One region of the Allobosea sp. 01N443 genome, then DNA from elsewhere that is predicted to be linked to it. Evidence: riboswitches for the same ligand, from Rfam matches in the RefSeq annotation. Region 1 holds a riboswitch; the other holds the start of a gene.

Region 1 (9,420 bases):
GAAGGCGCCGGAGATACGGATGGTGACGTCGATGCGCGGGTGATCGAGCTTGGCCAGGGGAATGACGGAAAATCCGGTCACTCGCGTCGAGGCGTGATCCCAGAGCGGCGCGACGCCCATCAGGGCAAGCGCATGTGCGATGTCCTCGCCACCGGAACGCAGAGTGGGCGAGGCCCAGAGATCCATCACGATCCGGCGTGGATAATCGCCGTGGTCCTGGAGATGGCGTGCGATCAGCGACGCCGCGGCGCGCGAGCCGAGGCGCGCGGCGGCCCGGGTCGGGATCGCGCGCGGATCGAGCGTCGAGAGGTTGCGGCCGGTCGGCAGCACATCGCTTTGCCCGCGATGCGGCGAGCCGGCAGGGCCGGGCGGAACGAACCGCCCGGCCAGAGCGCGCAGCAAGTTGTCGCGCTCGTTGCGGGATGACGCGGGATCGTGCGCAGCCCGCCCGAAGACATGCAGCCCATCCCGGAAGGGCAGTTCGGCGATGTCGCAGAGATGCGCGTCGAGCTGGCTCAGTGCGCTCGCCATGTCGAGATCGGGCGTGACACCGCAGGCTTCCGCCAGCCCGCTTGCTTCGGCTCGCCCGCGGATTTCACGGGCGACGATCTCGGCGCGGCGCGGATCGAGGACCTGCGCTTGCGAAAACTCCTCGACGAGATCACGCAGCAGAGCCACTTCGCCGGCTGCATCCACATGCACCAGTTCGGGTGGGAGATGGCCGAGCGTCACGGCCGAAAGCCGGCGCTTGGCAGGGGCCGCCTCACCGGGGTCATCGACGACATAGGGGTAGATCACCGGCAGGCCGCCAACCGCAAGCCGAGGCCAGCAGCTCGCTGAAAGAGCCACCGCCTTGCCCGGCAGCCACTCGGTCGTGCCATGCGTACCGAGATGGATCAGTGCGTCGGCATCGGCAATCCGCCGGAGGCCGAGATAGAAGGCGAGATAGGCATGGCCCGGCGGCGCATCGGGATCGTGATAGCGCAGCTTGCGGTCGGGCGTCGTGTCGCGAGCGGGCTGCAGCGCGATGGTGAGACGGCCATTGCGGACCACACGGAAACGGAAGGCCGAGCCATCGCAGTCACGATCCGCCTCAGGTTCGCCATGGGCCGCGATGAGTGCCGCGCCTGCCGCGCCGGGAATGGCGCCGAGCCAGGCGTGATAATCGGCGAGCGGGACTGCAAACTCTGCTGGCCCTTCAGTCAGCGCCTGCATCAAACGCGTGTCGTCACCATGAGCAAGGTGACCGTCCCGGCTCTGCCTTGGCTCGTCCGGGATGACACTCTGCGCGGAGGGGCCGACATCGTATCCGGTCTGCGCCAGCAGTTCGCAAATGGCCCCGACGCTGGCTGGGGTATCGAGCCCGACTGCAAAGCCGGCCCGTCCTCCGCGCGCCGGGTAGTCGGACATGACCAGGGCGAGGTTGCGCTCGGCAGCCGGCTTGCCGGCCAGCGCGATCCAGCCTGAGGCGAGATCGGCAAGGGCGGCGACACCATCGCGATCAGGAACCAACCGGCGGCTCGTCAGGCCGGTCCTGCTGTCCGTCATCTCGGCCTTGAAGGCGACGGGCAGCGCCCCCAACCGTCCGTCGAATTCAGGCAGCGCCACCTGCATGGCGAGGTCGGCCCCGGAAAGCCCGCGCGGCGAGGCCTCCCAGGCGTCGCGCGGGCTGCCGACCGGCACGGCCTGCAGGATCGGGCAATCGGCGGTGTCCAGCACGAAATCGGCGCTGTTGCGGGCCGAGAACGCGGTGGTGGTGATGATGGCGGCGGGCTTGCGCGCGGCGATCAGGGCCGCAAGTTCGCCGGTGACGGCCGGGTCCTTCAAGCTCGTAAGGGCCAGAATCAACGGGGCATGGCCGCGCGCACTCAGCGCCTCTGCGATCGCCTCCGCCATGGCGGTGTCTCCGGCGGCGACGCTGGAGCGATAGACCAGGATCGGGACTAGCGCGTTCGCGACGGGGCGCTGTGAGAGCGCTTCACGCCATGCGAGCGGAGCACCGCCCGCACCAAGGGCGAAGAGCGCGGGCAAGGGAGTGGGCGCGAGGTCCGAAGCATCGCTTTCGCGGCGAAGGAACGCATCCACCCGTCCAAGCAGCCGGTGCATATTCTCCGCACCGCCGCCGGCGCGGAAATAGGCGAGAAGCTCCGCCGCGAAATGCGGTTCGACGGTGCCGTACTCGGCCAGCCGCTCATCAGGCCGGTCGTCGCCGGGCAGCACGACGAGCGGTATCCCGCCCCGTCGGCAGATTTCCGCATGCTGCTCGATGCCGTAACGCCAGTAGTCCAGCCCGCCGAGACAGCGGATCAGCACGAAGCGCGAATGCGCCACCGTCTTCTCGACGAGAAAATCGACGGAGAGCGGGTGTTTCAGCCGGCGCAGCGAGGCGAGCCTGACGGCGAGCTCGCTTGCGCCGGCCGCGGCCGTCAGCGCCGAAAGGTCGCTGTCGGCGAAGGAGAGCACCAGCACATCCCCTGGCGGCAGGGCGAGATCGACGGCGTCTTCGCCGTCGTCAAGCCTGATCTCGCTTGAGGGGAGGAGGTGCATGGCTCAGCCCGCGAGGGCGGCCTCCACGGACTTGCGATCAAAGCCCTTCAGGCCAATCACCACGAGGCGACCATCCTTGGCTTCGCCGGCCGCCCAGGCGCGGTCGTAATGATGGCTGACCCGACGCCCGACACCCTGGACGACGAGCCGCATCGGCTTACCGGGAATCGCCGAAAAACCCTTCAGGCGCAGCACGCCCTCGGCCTCCGCGGCCCTGGCAACGCGGGCCGCCAGCTCCTCGGGCGATGTCGCCGCGGCGAGAGCGAAATCGAGGCTTTCGAAATCGTCGTGGTCGTGGTCCTCGGCGCTCTCATGGTGAGAGGGGCGTCCAGCGAGATCGGCCTCGGCAGCCGCGTTGAGGCCAATAATCAGGGCGGGCTCGACCTTGCCATGGGCCGTCTCGACGATCTTGATCGCCTTCGGCAGATGCGCGGCGATCTCGGCCTTGACGCGTTCGCGGCCGGCCGCATCGACGAGGTCGCTCTTGTTGAGCAGGATCAGGTCGGCGCAGAGGATCTGGTCCTCGAACACTTCTTCGAGCGGGTTGTCGTGCCCGACCGCGGCATCCTGCGCCGCCTGCGCAGCGAGAGCGGCGGGATCATCCGCGAACTGGCCATCCGCCACGGCCGGACCATCGACCACGGCGATGACACCATCGACCGTGACACGTGACCGAATGGCCGGCCAATTGAACGCGTTGACCAGCGGCTTCGGCAGGGCAAGCCCCGAGGTCTCGATCAGGATGTGTTCCGGCGGGTTCGGCCGGTCGAGCAGCTTTTCCAGCGCTGGCACGAAGTCGTCGGCGACGGTGCAGCAGATGCAGCCATTCGGCAGCTCGACGATGTCCTCCGCGGTGCAGCCGGAAATGCCGCAGCCGTCGATGAAGGAACCGTCGAAGCCGAGATCGCCGAACTCATTGACCAGCACGGCGATGCGCTTGCCCCCTGCATTCTCCAGCAGGTGCCGCACCAGTGTGGTCTTTCCGGCCCCGAGGAAGCCGGTGATGATCGTGCAGGGGATCTTGCCCAGCGAGCGGGCTTGGGGAGCGTTCATGATCTCATCCTTGTTGGCGCGCCGGGAGAGGCGGTACGCGCGCGACCACGCCCTTGCGGAACGAAGCGGGTCTTTCTTTCCAGGGAACGATACCGTTTGCGCTGGCTGCAAAGCTTGCAGCTGCGTCAACGATTTCGGCGATATGGGTGTCTGCGTCGAGATCGCCGATCAGATAGGTCCATTTGCCGTCGGCCGCCAAGGCGACGGTGCAGGGGCGATTGCAGACCGCGAGGCAGTCGACGGGTTCGACCGGAAGCGTCCCGCCGTCGCGCGCGATGCGTTCGCGCAGCGCCTCGGCAAAACCCAGTCCGGGCTGGTCGTAACCCTCCGGCAGGTCCGCCCGCGCGCGCCGGCAGGCGACGCAGACGAAAATGGTGACATCGCCTTCGGGCATAGGCCGGTTCCTTTGCTTCCGGCGCGATCCCGGGGGATCGCGCTCAGCGTCAGGCCTTGGCCGGGGCTGCGGCACGGCGCGTCGCCCAGGGCCAGAGCACGCCGACGGCAAAGCCGGTAGCGAGCCAGAGGGCAGCCTGGAGCGCGAGCGAGAGCGCGGCGAAATGCGCTGCGATTTCGGCCGGGACCTTGCTCTCCGGGGCGGCGGGATGTGGTGCGCCGATCAGATGCGGGACGAGCATGGCAAGCACGGCAAGTGCCCGCAGCCAGCTCGCCTCCGTCCGCAGGAAGACCCAGAGGCCGCCGGCGGTGACGAGCGCGGTGGCGATCCACCAGGTCTGGCGGTGGAGCAGTTCGGCTGACGCGCTGCCGGGCAATTCCGGTGCGAGCCCGGTCGCCGGCACGAGGCCGAAGGCCAGGAAGCCGCAAGCCGCCCAGATCAGTGCGGTCCGTTCAGTGATGGCATCGCCCGCTGCGATCATGCCGCCGAGCAGCAGGGCGGCAAAGCCGATCGCGGTCGCAATGGTGACGATGGTGGTGAAGGCCGTGCGCTGCAAGCCGTCCTGTGGCTTCCACTCGGCGTGGTCGGCTGCGTCGGCGCCGCCATGGGCAAGGACGATCCTGGCATCGCCGGTGAAGCTGGCGTGCTGAAGCTCGGCTGCGCGCAACGCCGTCTCAAAGGTTTCCGCCTTGAGGATCAGCGGCGTGGTGGTGACATGCTGGAGTGCTGCGACCAGGAGCCCAGCAAGAAGCCCGGCCAGAAGACTGACCGTGAGAACACGATTGACCATGTTGCCTTTCCCTCAGTGGCAGGGAAAGGCGAGGGTGTGGCGCGTGTCGTGGGCTGCGTTGTGAACGCTGGTCGAATGGGCGAAGCCGACGGTGAAGATCAGGGCTGCGCCGAGTGCCAGGGCAGCTGCGACAGCCTTGACGCGCTCGGATGCGCTGGCCTGGGTGGTGATCGAAGCCGTATTCGTCGTCATCTCGGTCTCCTTGGCCACCCCGCCGGCAGCCCGCTGGATTGCATCACTCATCGACGGCAGGTCTCCTGGCTCGCGGGTCCGGATCTCTCGCCGCCTTCCCGGGACAATCCCAGTGGCCGATGGCGCGAAACTCGCCGCTTACAGTTGCGGGGGCAGCCGCGGTATCGCACCGCGTTCCCTTTTCACCTCCTTGCAGAGGCACCGTCGGGGATGATCATTAGCCATCTGCACGGTGCTGTGCAATGCAGCGATCGTGATTGCGAGCGCAGTGAAGCGATGTGATCTCTGATGGCCTGTCCCGGCTTGTTTCGCTTCGCTCGCCAGGTCCGTTCCTTAGGCTGATCTTCCCTGGGTTGAGATTTTGGCAGTGGCAGCGATCCTTTCCCCTCTTACCCTCGTTCTGGGCGGCGCCCGCTCCGGCAAGAGCCGCCATGCCGAGGCCCTGATCGAGATGGTGCCGGCGCCCTGGATCTATCTCGCCACGGCGCAGGCCTATGACGATGAGATGCGCGCCCGGATTGCCGAGCACCGCGCCCGCCGGTCGCAGGATTGGATGACCATCGATGCGCCGCTGGCCCTGGCGCAGGCGATCCGCGCGGTTCCCGCGGGGCAACCTGCCCTGGTGGACTGCCTGACGCTCTGGCTGACCAACGTGATACTGGCAGAGCAGGATGTGGCGGCTGCAAGCCGGGAACTGGTCGAGGCCTGCGTTTCGGCACGTGGCCCGGTGGTCCTGGTTTCCAACGAGGTCGGGCTCGGTATCGTGCCCGAGAATGCGCTCGCCCGACGGTTCCGCGACGAGGCGGGGCGGTTGCACCAGATGCTTGCGGCGCGGGCCGACCGGGTGATCTTCATGGTCGCCGGTCTGCCGATGCAGGTGAAATGAGCAGGAGGTTCCGATGACGATCGATGCTGACGAGGCCGCCCGCCACAAGGCCAAGATGGAAAAGCGCAAGGCGGTGCAGGATGCCGAGGTCGCCGCCAAGACGATCGAAAAGGGACTCCTGATCGTCAATACGGGGCCAGGCAAGGGCAAGTCGACCGCCGCCTTCGGATTGATCCTGCGGGCTCTCGGCCATGACTGGCGCGTCGGGGTGGTGCAGTTCATCAAGGGCGCCTGGGCGACAGGTGAACGCAAGGCGCTCGACGCCTTCGGCGATCGCATCGTCTGGCACACGATGGGCGAAGGCTTCACCTGGGAAACGCAGGACAAGGCCCGCGACATCGCTGCCGCCGGGCGCGCCTTCGCCAAGGCCAAGGCGTTGATGGACGATCCGGAGATACGCCTGCTCGTGCTCGACGAACTCAATATCGCGCTGCGCTACGACTATCTGCCGCTGGCGGAGGTGGTCGAGACATTGGCGAGCCGGCGCCCTGATCTGCACATCGTCGTCACCGGCCGCAATGCCAAGCCCGAGTTGATCGCCGTCGCAGACCTCGTCACCGAGATGACGGTGGTCAAGCATCACTTCGCGGCGGGCGTGAAGGCACAGGCCGGGATCGAGTTCTGAGGCCAGGGCATCGACCCGAAACGTGGATCGCAGCTTTCGGGAAAGTCGAAGCAAACACAGAAGGTGAGATCGTCGTTCCCGATGCGATGCCCGGTCCGATGAACTAGAGGGCGAGCGCGGTGACGGCCCCCGCAACGGCGAGCCCCCACAGCAGCAGACACGCCCTCCGATAGAGAGCGAGCGCCCGCCGGATATCCGCCGCTTCCGCTTCGGCCCGGCCGTCCCCCATCCACCCGTCGTCGACCCTGACATCGCCATAGACGCGCGGGCCCGCCAGCCGGAGGCCGAGCGCACCTGCCATCGCGGCTTCCGGCCAACCGGCATTGGGCGAACGATGATGGCGGGCATCGCGTCGGACAGCTCGCCACGCATTGGCGGGGTCTGACGTTTTGTCGAGTGCGGCGGCTGCGGTCAGCAGCAGCGCGGTGAGGCGAGAGGCGGGAAGGTTGACGAGGTCGTCGAGACGCGCCGCCGCCCAGCCGAAGGCGAGGTGGCGCGGTGTCTTGTGGCCGATCATCGAATCGGCGGTATTGATCGCCTTGTAGAGCGCGCCGCCCGGCAGGCCGCCGACGCCGAGCCAGAAAGCCGGAGCGACGATCCCGTCCGAGAAATTCTCGGCAAGGCTTTCGATTGCGGCGCGGGAAACTCCGGCTTCGTCGAGGGTTTCGGGGTTGCGGCCGACAATCATCGAAACGGCGATGCGTCCGCCTTTGAGCCCGTCCCGCTCCAGTCCTTCGGCGACCCGTGCGACATGCTCGTGCAGGCTGCGCTGTGCGATGAGGCTGGAGGCGACGAGCGCGAGGGGCAGCCAGCCCAGCGGGCCGAGGCCGCGGCAGAGCAGGGTCAGCCCCCATGAGATGGCGAATGTGGCGGCAAGCAGCAGCGCGAGGGCGAGGCCGCCGGCCGCCTTGCGCACGATGAAGGAGGCGCGCTCGCGATTGAGCATCCGGTCGAGCCGGGAGATCAGCGCACCGATCCAGGTGACGGGATGGCCGATCAGCGCATACAAGCCCTGGGGGTAGCCGAATCCCGCCTCGATGATCAGGGCGGCGGCGAGGAGCGGTAGGGAATCGGACAGGCTCATGCGGGGCGGGAATGGCTGAGGCGGCAGGCAAGGTCTGGCATGGCGGCGATCTGGCACAGGCGAAGGCGCTGTTCCCGGAGGCGCCCGAGCCATGGATCGATCTTTCGACCGGGATCAATCCCATCCCCTATCCGGTTCCTGCGCTGCCGTTAAGCCTCTGGCAGCGCCTGCCGGGAGTGCGGGACGAGGCGGCATTGCTCGCTGCGGCACGCGAGACGTACCGGGTGCCCGAGACGGCCGGCATCGTCGCGGCGCCCGGCACTCAGATCCTGATCGAACTGCTGCCGTGTCTTGCGAACACCGGGCCAGTCGTCGTGATCGGCCCGACCTATGCCGAACATGCGGTGGCCTGGCGCAAGGCGGGGATGGACGTGCGGGAGAGCGCAACGCCCGCGGAGGCGGGCGATGCGGGCGTGGTCGTGCTGGTCAACCCGAACAATCCCGATGGGCGGGTGATTGAGCGCGCGCAACTCACGGCGGTTGCGCGTGACCTGGCCGGACGAGGCGGGTTGCTCGTCATCGACGAGGCCTTCATCGATTTCATGCCCGAGGCGAGCCTGATCCCCGAGCTGCCACCGGCGACGCTGATCCTGCGCTCCTTTGGCAAGACTTACGGGCTTGCCGGCTTGCGTCTGGGTTTCGCGATCGGCGAGGCGCGCCTGACGGAGGCCTTGCGTGCCGCGCTCGGTCCCTGGGCCGTCGCGGGGCCGGCGCTTCATATCGGGGCGCAGGCGCTCAGTGACACGGACTGGCTCGCGGCGGCCGCCGGTGCCCGGGCCAGCGATGCCGCCCGCCTCGATGCCTTGCTGGCGTCGCGAGGCGTGATCGTTGGCGGCACCTCCCTGTTCAGGCTGTTGGCGACGCCGGACGCACCGGCACTCTTCGCCCATCTCGGCCGCGACGGCATCTATGTCCGCCGCTTTCAGAACAATGCGAGCTGGCTACGGCTTGGCTTGCCCGGCGACGAGCCGTCCTGGCAGAGGCTCGCCGCTGCTCTGGCATCCTTTCTGCCTCCTGATGCCGCCTAGGGGGCGCATGCATGGAAGGGCGGGACGGAGCCGTTTCGCATGATTAAGCTGGGTTTTGTCATCACGGGGGAATGCAATGAAGCCTTGGCCGCAGGAAAGAGAACTCACGATCGGCTTCGCGCATGCCGCCTACCAGTTGGGAGCGGAGTTCTCCGCGCGGGCGCGCGCCGCGAGGAGCTTTGAGGTTCGCAGCCTCGATGAACTCAAGGCGCGCGCGCCCGAAGCCGATGTCCTCGTCGTCTCCGGACTCTGGCGCAACGAGCTGATCGCCGCCTGCCCGCGCCTGCGCTTCGTCCAGTCGATCAGCGCCGGCACGGATCAGTTCGACAAGGCCGCCTTCGCCGCGGCCGGCATTCGCCTCACCAGTGCGCAGGGGGGCAATGAGCGCGCCGTTGCCGAACACGCGATGGCGCTCATCCTGGGCCTTACCCGTCAGATCCACCTCGCTCGCGACAACCAGATGGCAAAGCATTGGCGGCCGATGATCGGTGATCGCGCCCGACGCGAGGACGAGCTCGGCGGCAAGACGCTTGTCATCGTCGGCCTTGGACGGATCGGCCTGCGTTTGGCGAGGTTGGCTGCGGCTTTCGGTCTGCGCATCATTGGTGTGCGCCGCAGCGAGCGGCCCGTATCAGGCATCGATGCGATTGTGGCGACGGACAAGCTGGGCACGGTTCTGGCTGAGGCCGATATCGTGGCGTTGACCTGCCCGCTGACGCCCGAGACCGAAGGACTGATCGGCAGCGAGGCGCTGGCCGCCATGCGTCCGGGCTCTCTCCTGATCAATGTTGCGCGTGGCCGTGTCGTCGACGAGGCGGCGC
Region 2 (2,553 bases), on a different contig from region 1:
TCGAGACCATGAAGAGCCGGTCGCCGAAATTCGACTGGAGTTCGGCAAAGGCGCCCGTATTGCCGTTGGATGCCGTGAGCGCGCGGGTTTCCAGCCGTTCGCGCTCGTATTGCAGACCCATCACCAGGGTCTGCCCCTTCATCAACTCAAGGTCGCCGCGCCAGTCGACCTTGGTGCGCTCGCCGAGATTCTCCGTCGGCAGGCCGAGGATACCAATCGCATTCGGCGTGCGGCCGGTGCGGTCCTGATTGCTGTAGGACAGGCCGAAGCGATTGACGAAGCGCCCACCAAGCGGATCCCAGACGACCTCTCCGCGGGTGAAGGCCTGCTTGTAGTCCTGGCTGCTGCGGAAGCTGCTGGGCGTGCTCGGAAAGCCGGAATCGCCGGTGAAGAGCAGGTAGCCGTCAGTGTAGCGGCCGACCCAGTTCAGCGACAGCGTATCGGACAGCGCGACGCCGAACCGGGCCGAATAGGTCCAATTGTCGTAGGAATTCGGGTTGACGCGGCGCCCCGACGGCACGAGCCCGGGAGGCGTCACCGGGGTCGAATCCGATTTGAAATGGGCGATGCTGAGGGCGTAGTTGAAGCGGTCATCGCCGCCGCTGAGGCCGACCGACTGGTTGAAGGTGCCGTATGAGCCGGCCTCGGCTCGGGCCGTGAGCTTCGGCGGACCCTCGCCACGCTTGGTGGTGATCGAGATGACGCCGCCCAGCGCGTTGGCGCCGTAGAGGCCGCTTTGCGGTCCGCGCAGCACTTCGATGCGCTCGATGTCGTCGGTCAGCATCGAGCCGAAATCGAAGGAGCGGTTCGGGGTCGACGGGTCGTTGGCCTCGATGCCGTCGATCAATACCTTGACGTGGTTGGAGTTGGTGCCGCGGATGAAGACCGAGGTCAGCCCGCCCGGCCCGCCGGTCTGCACGATATTGAGGCCGGGAACGGCGGCGAGCGCCTGCGGCAGGGTCCGGCGCTGCTCGCGCTCGATATCGCCCGCGGTGATGACGGTCACGGAATTGGCGATCTCGCGCGCTGGCGTGGGTCGCGTCGTCGCGCTGACGACGATTTCGTCGAGGGCAATCGATTCGGTGGCTGACTGGGCGGAGGCCTGGCTGGGGGGGAGGGAGCCGGCGGAGACAAGGAGCGGCAGGGTGATGAGCAGCCGGCTGCGCCGGGCAACCTTGGGAGGACGGATCACGATGGAACCTCGGGCGTTGACGTCTGTGGCACGTCACCGCGAACGCGAGGCCCCGTCCGCTGCCCTTAGCCAGCGTGCAGTTCAACAAGCGATCGAAACACCCCGTCCGAACGTGTTCGCGTGTGACCACGGCTGACGGCAGGTCTCCTGGCTCGCGGGTCGGTGCCTTGTCGCCGCCTTCCCAGGTCCGAGGGCCCCAGTGGCGTGTGGCGAAAGGCTCGCCGCTTACAGTTGCGGGGGCAGCCACGGCATTGAATGGCGAACCATCCGCACCGCATTCCCTTTTGATCCCCTAAGGGAACCGTCGCTGGCGAGGTAAGGCCGGAACGGCCGCTGCGTCAATGATCGTTGGTGCGGGTGTCCCCAGGCGAACGCAGGTCGTCATCCCTCAAAATGCGCCAGCTCGGTCCCTCGAGATCGCTGAACTGGCCGGTGCGCATGCACCAGAAGAAGGCCGCCAACCCCAGCAGTCCGAGACCGAGCGCCAGGGGGAACAGGATCACCAGGATATTCATGACGCCACTCCCGTATTCTGCCGCGACAGGCCGCGTCCCGCGCGCAGCGCGTTGAGCGTGACCACCAGTGACGATCCCGACATCGCGACGGCTGCGACGAGCGGCGTCGCGAAGCCCGCGACGGCAATCGGCACCGCGACGGCATTGTACAGCACCGCAAACCAGAGGTTTTCCAGCATGAGGTTGCGCGCCCTGCGGGCGATGCGCAGGCTGTCGGCGACCGGCATCAAGCTGTCGCCGATGAAGACAATGTCGGCCGAGGCCTGCGCCAGGTCGGTCGCGCTGATCGGCGAGATCGAAACATGGGCCTTGGCAAGGGCCGGAGCGTCGTTGAGCCCGTCGCCGATCATCAGCACCTTGCGCCCCTTGGCGCTGAGCCGGTCGAGCGCCTTGAGCTTCTCGTCGGGACGCAGGCCGGCTTCGGCCTCCGTGATACCGAGGGCCGAGGCGACCGGCGCGACAGCTTCGCTTCGGTCGCCGGAGAGAATGCGGATCTCGAGGCCGAGACCGCGTAGCGCGGCGATACAGTCGCGCGTCTCCGGCCGGATCTTCTGATCGACCGCGAAGATGGCGCATTCAGTGCCATGGCGCCAGGCGATCAGGGAGGCTGAGGGATGGCGCGCGGCGACGATGGCGGCTTCCGCCCCGGCCTCGCAATAAGCGACGCTGCCGAGACGGGTCTCGATCCCATCCACAATCGCGCTCAGGCCTGCGCCGTGATTTTCGCTGACATCGCTCGCAGGAGCAGGATGGCCGGCGGCACGGGCGATGGCGCGGGCGAGAGGGTGGCGGCTCGCGGCTGCCAGCCTGCCCGCCGCCTGCAAGGTTGCGGTATCGATCTCAGCG

Evidence for each region. Region 1 has a riboswitch for cobalamin ahead of AC1DRP_RS08790 (CbtB domain-containing protein). Riboswitches for the same ligand answer to the same signal wherever they lie in the genome.
Region 2: another riboswitch for cobalamin. It lies ahead of AC1DRP_RS06545 (TonB-dependent receptor plug domain-containing protein); the one in region 1 lies ahead of AC1DRP_RS08790 (CbtB domain-containing protein).

What each region holds. Positions count from the first base shown of each region.
Region 1 is NZ_JBFTRC010000022.1:4,876-14,295, reverse strand. Features, by position in the region: gene cobN (cobaltochelatase subunit CobN) at 1-2,547, opposite strand, end outside; gene cobW (cobalamin biosynthesis protein CobW) at 2,551-3,600, opposite strand; gene AC1DRP_RS08800 (DUF1636 family protein) at 3,605-3,994, opposite strand; gene AC1DRP_RS08795 (CbtA family protein) at 4,044-4,784, opposite strand; gene AC1DRP_RS08790 (CbtB domain-containing protein) at 4,797-5,027, opposite strand; cobalamin riboswitch at 5,015-5,197, opposite strand; gene cobU (bifunctional adenosylcobinamide kinase/adenosylcobinamide-phosphate guanylyltransferase) at 5,338-5,862, shown strand; gene cobO (cob(I)yrinic acid a,c-diamide adenosyltransferase) at 5,876-6,487, shown strand; gene cbiB (adenosylcobinamide-phosphate synthase CbiB) at 6,591-7,571, opposite strand; gene cobD (threonine-phosphate decarboxylase CobD) at 7,583-8,599, shown strand; gene AC1DRP_RS08765 (D-2-hydroxyacid dehydrogenase) at 8,676-9,420, shown strand, end outside.
Region 2 is NZ_JBFTRC010000014.1:54,113-56,665, reverse strand. Features, by position in the region: gene AC1DRP_RS06545 (TonB-dependent receptor plug domain-containing protein) at 1-1,192, opposite strand, end outside; cobalamin riboswitch at 1,313-1,513, opposite strand; gene ccoS (cbb3-type cytochrome oxidase assembly protein CcoS) at 1,531-1,707, opposite strand; gene AC1DRP_RS06535 (heavy metal translocating P-type ATPase) at 1,704-2,553, opposite strand, start outside.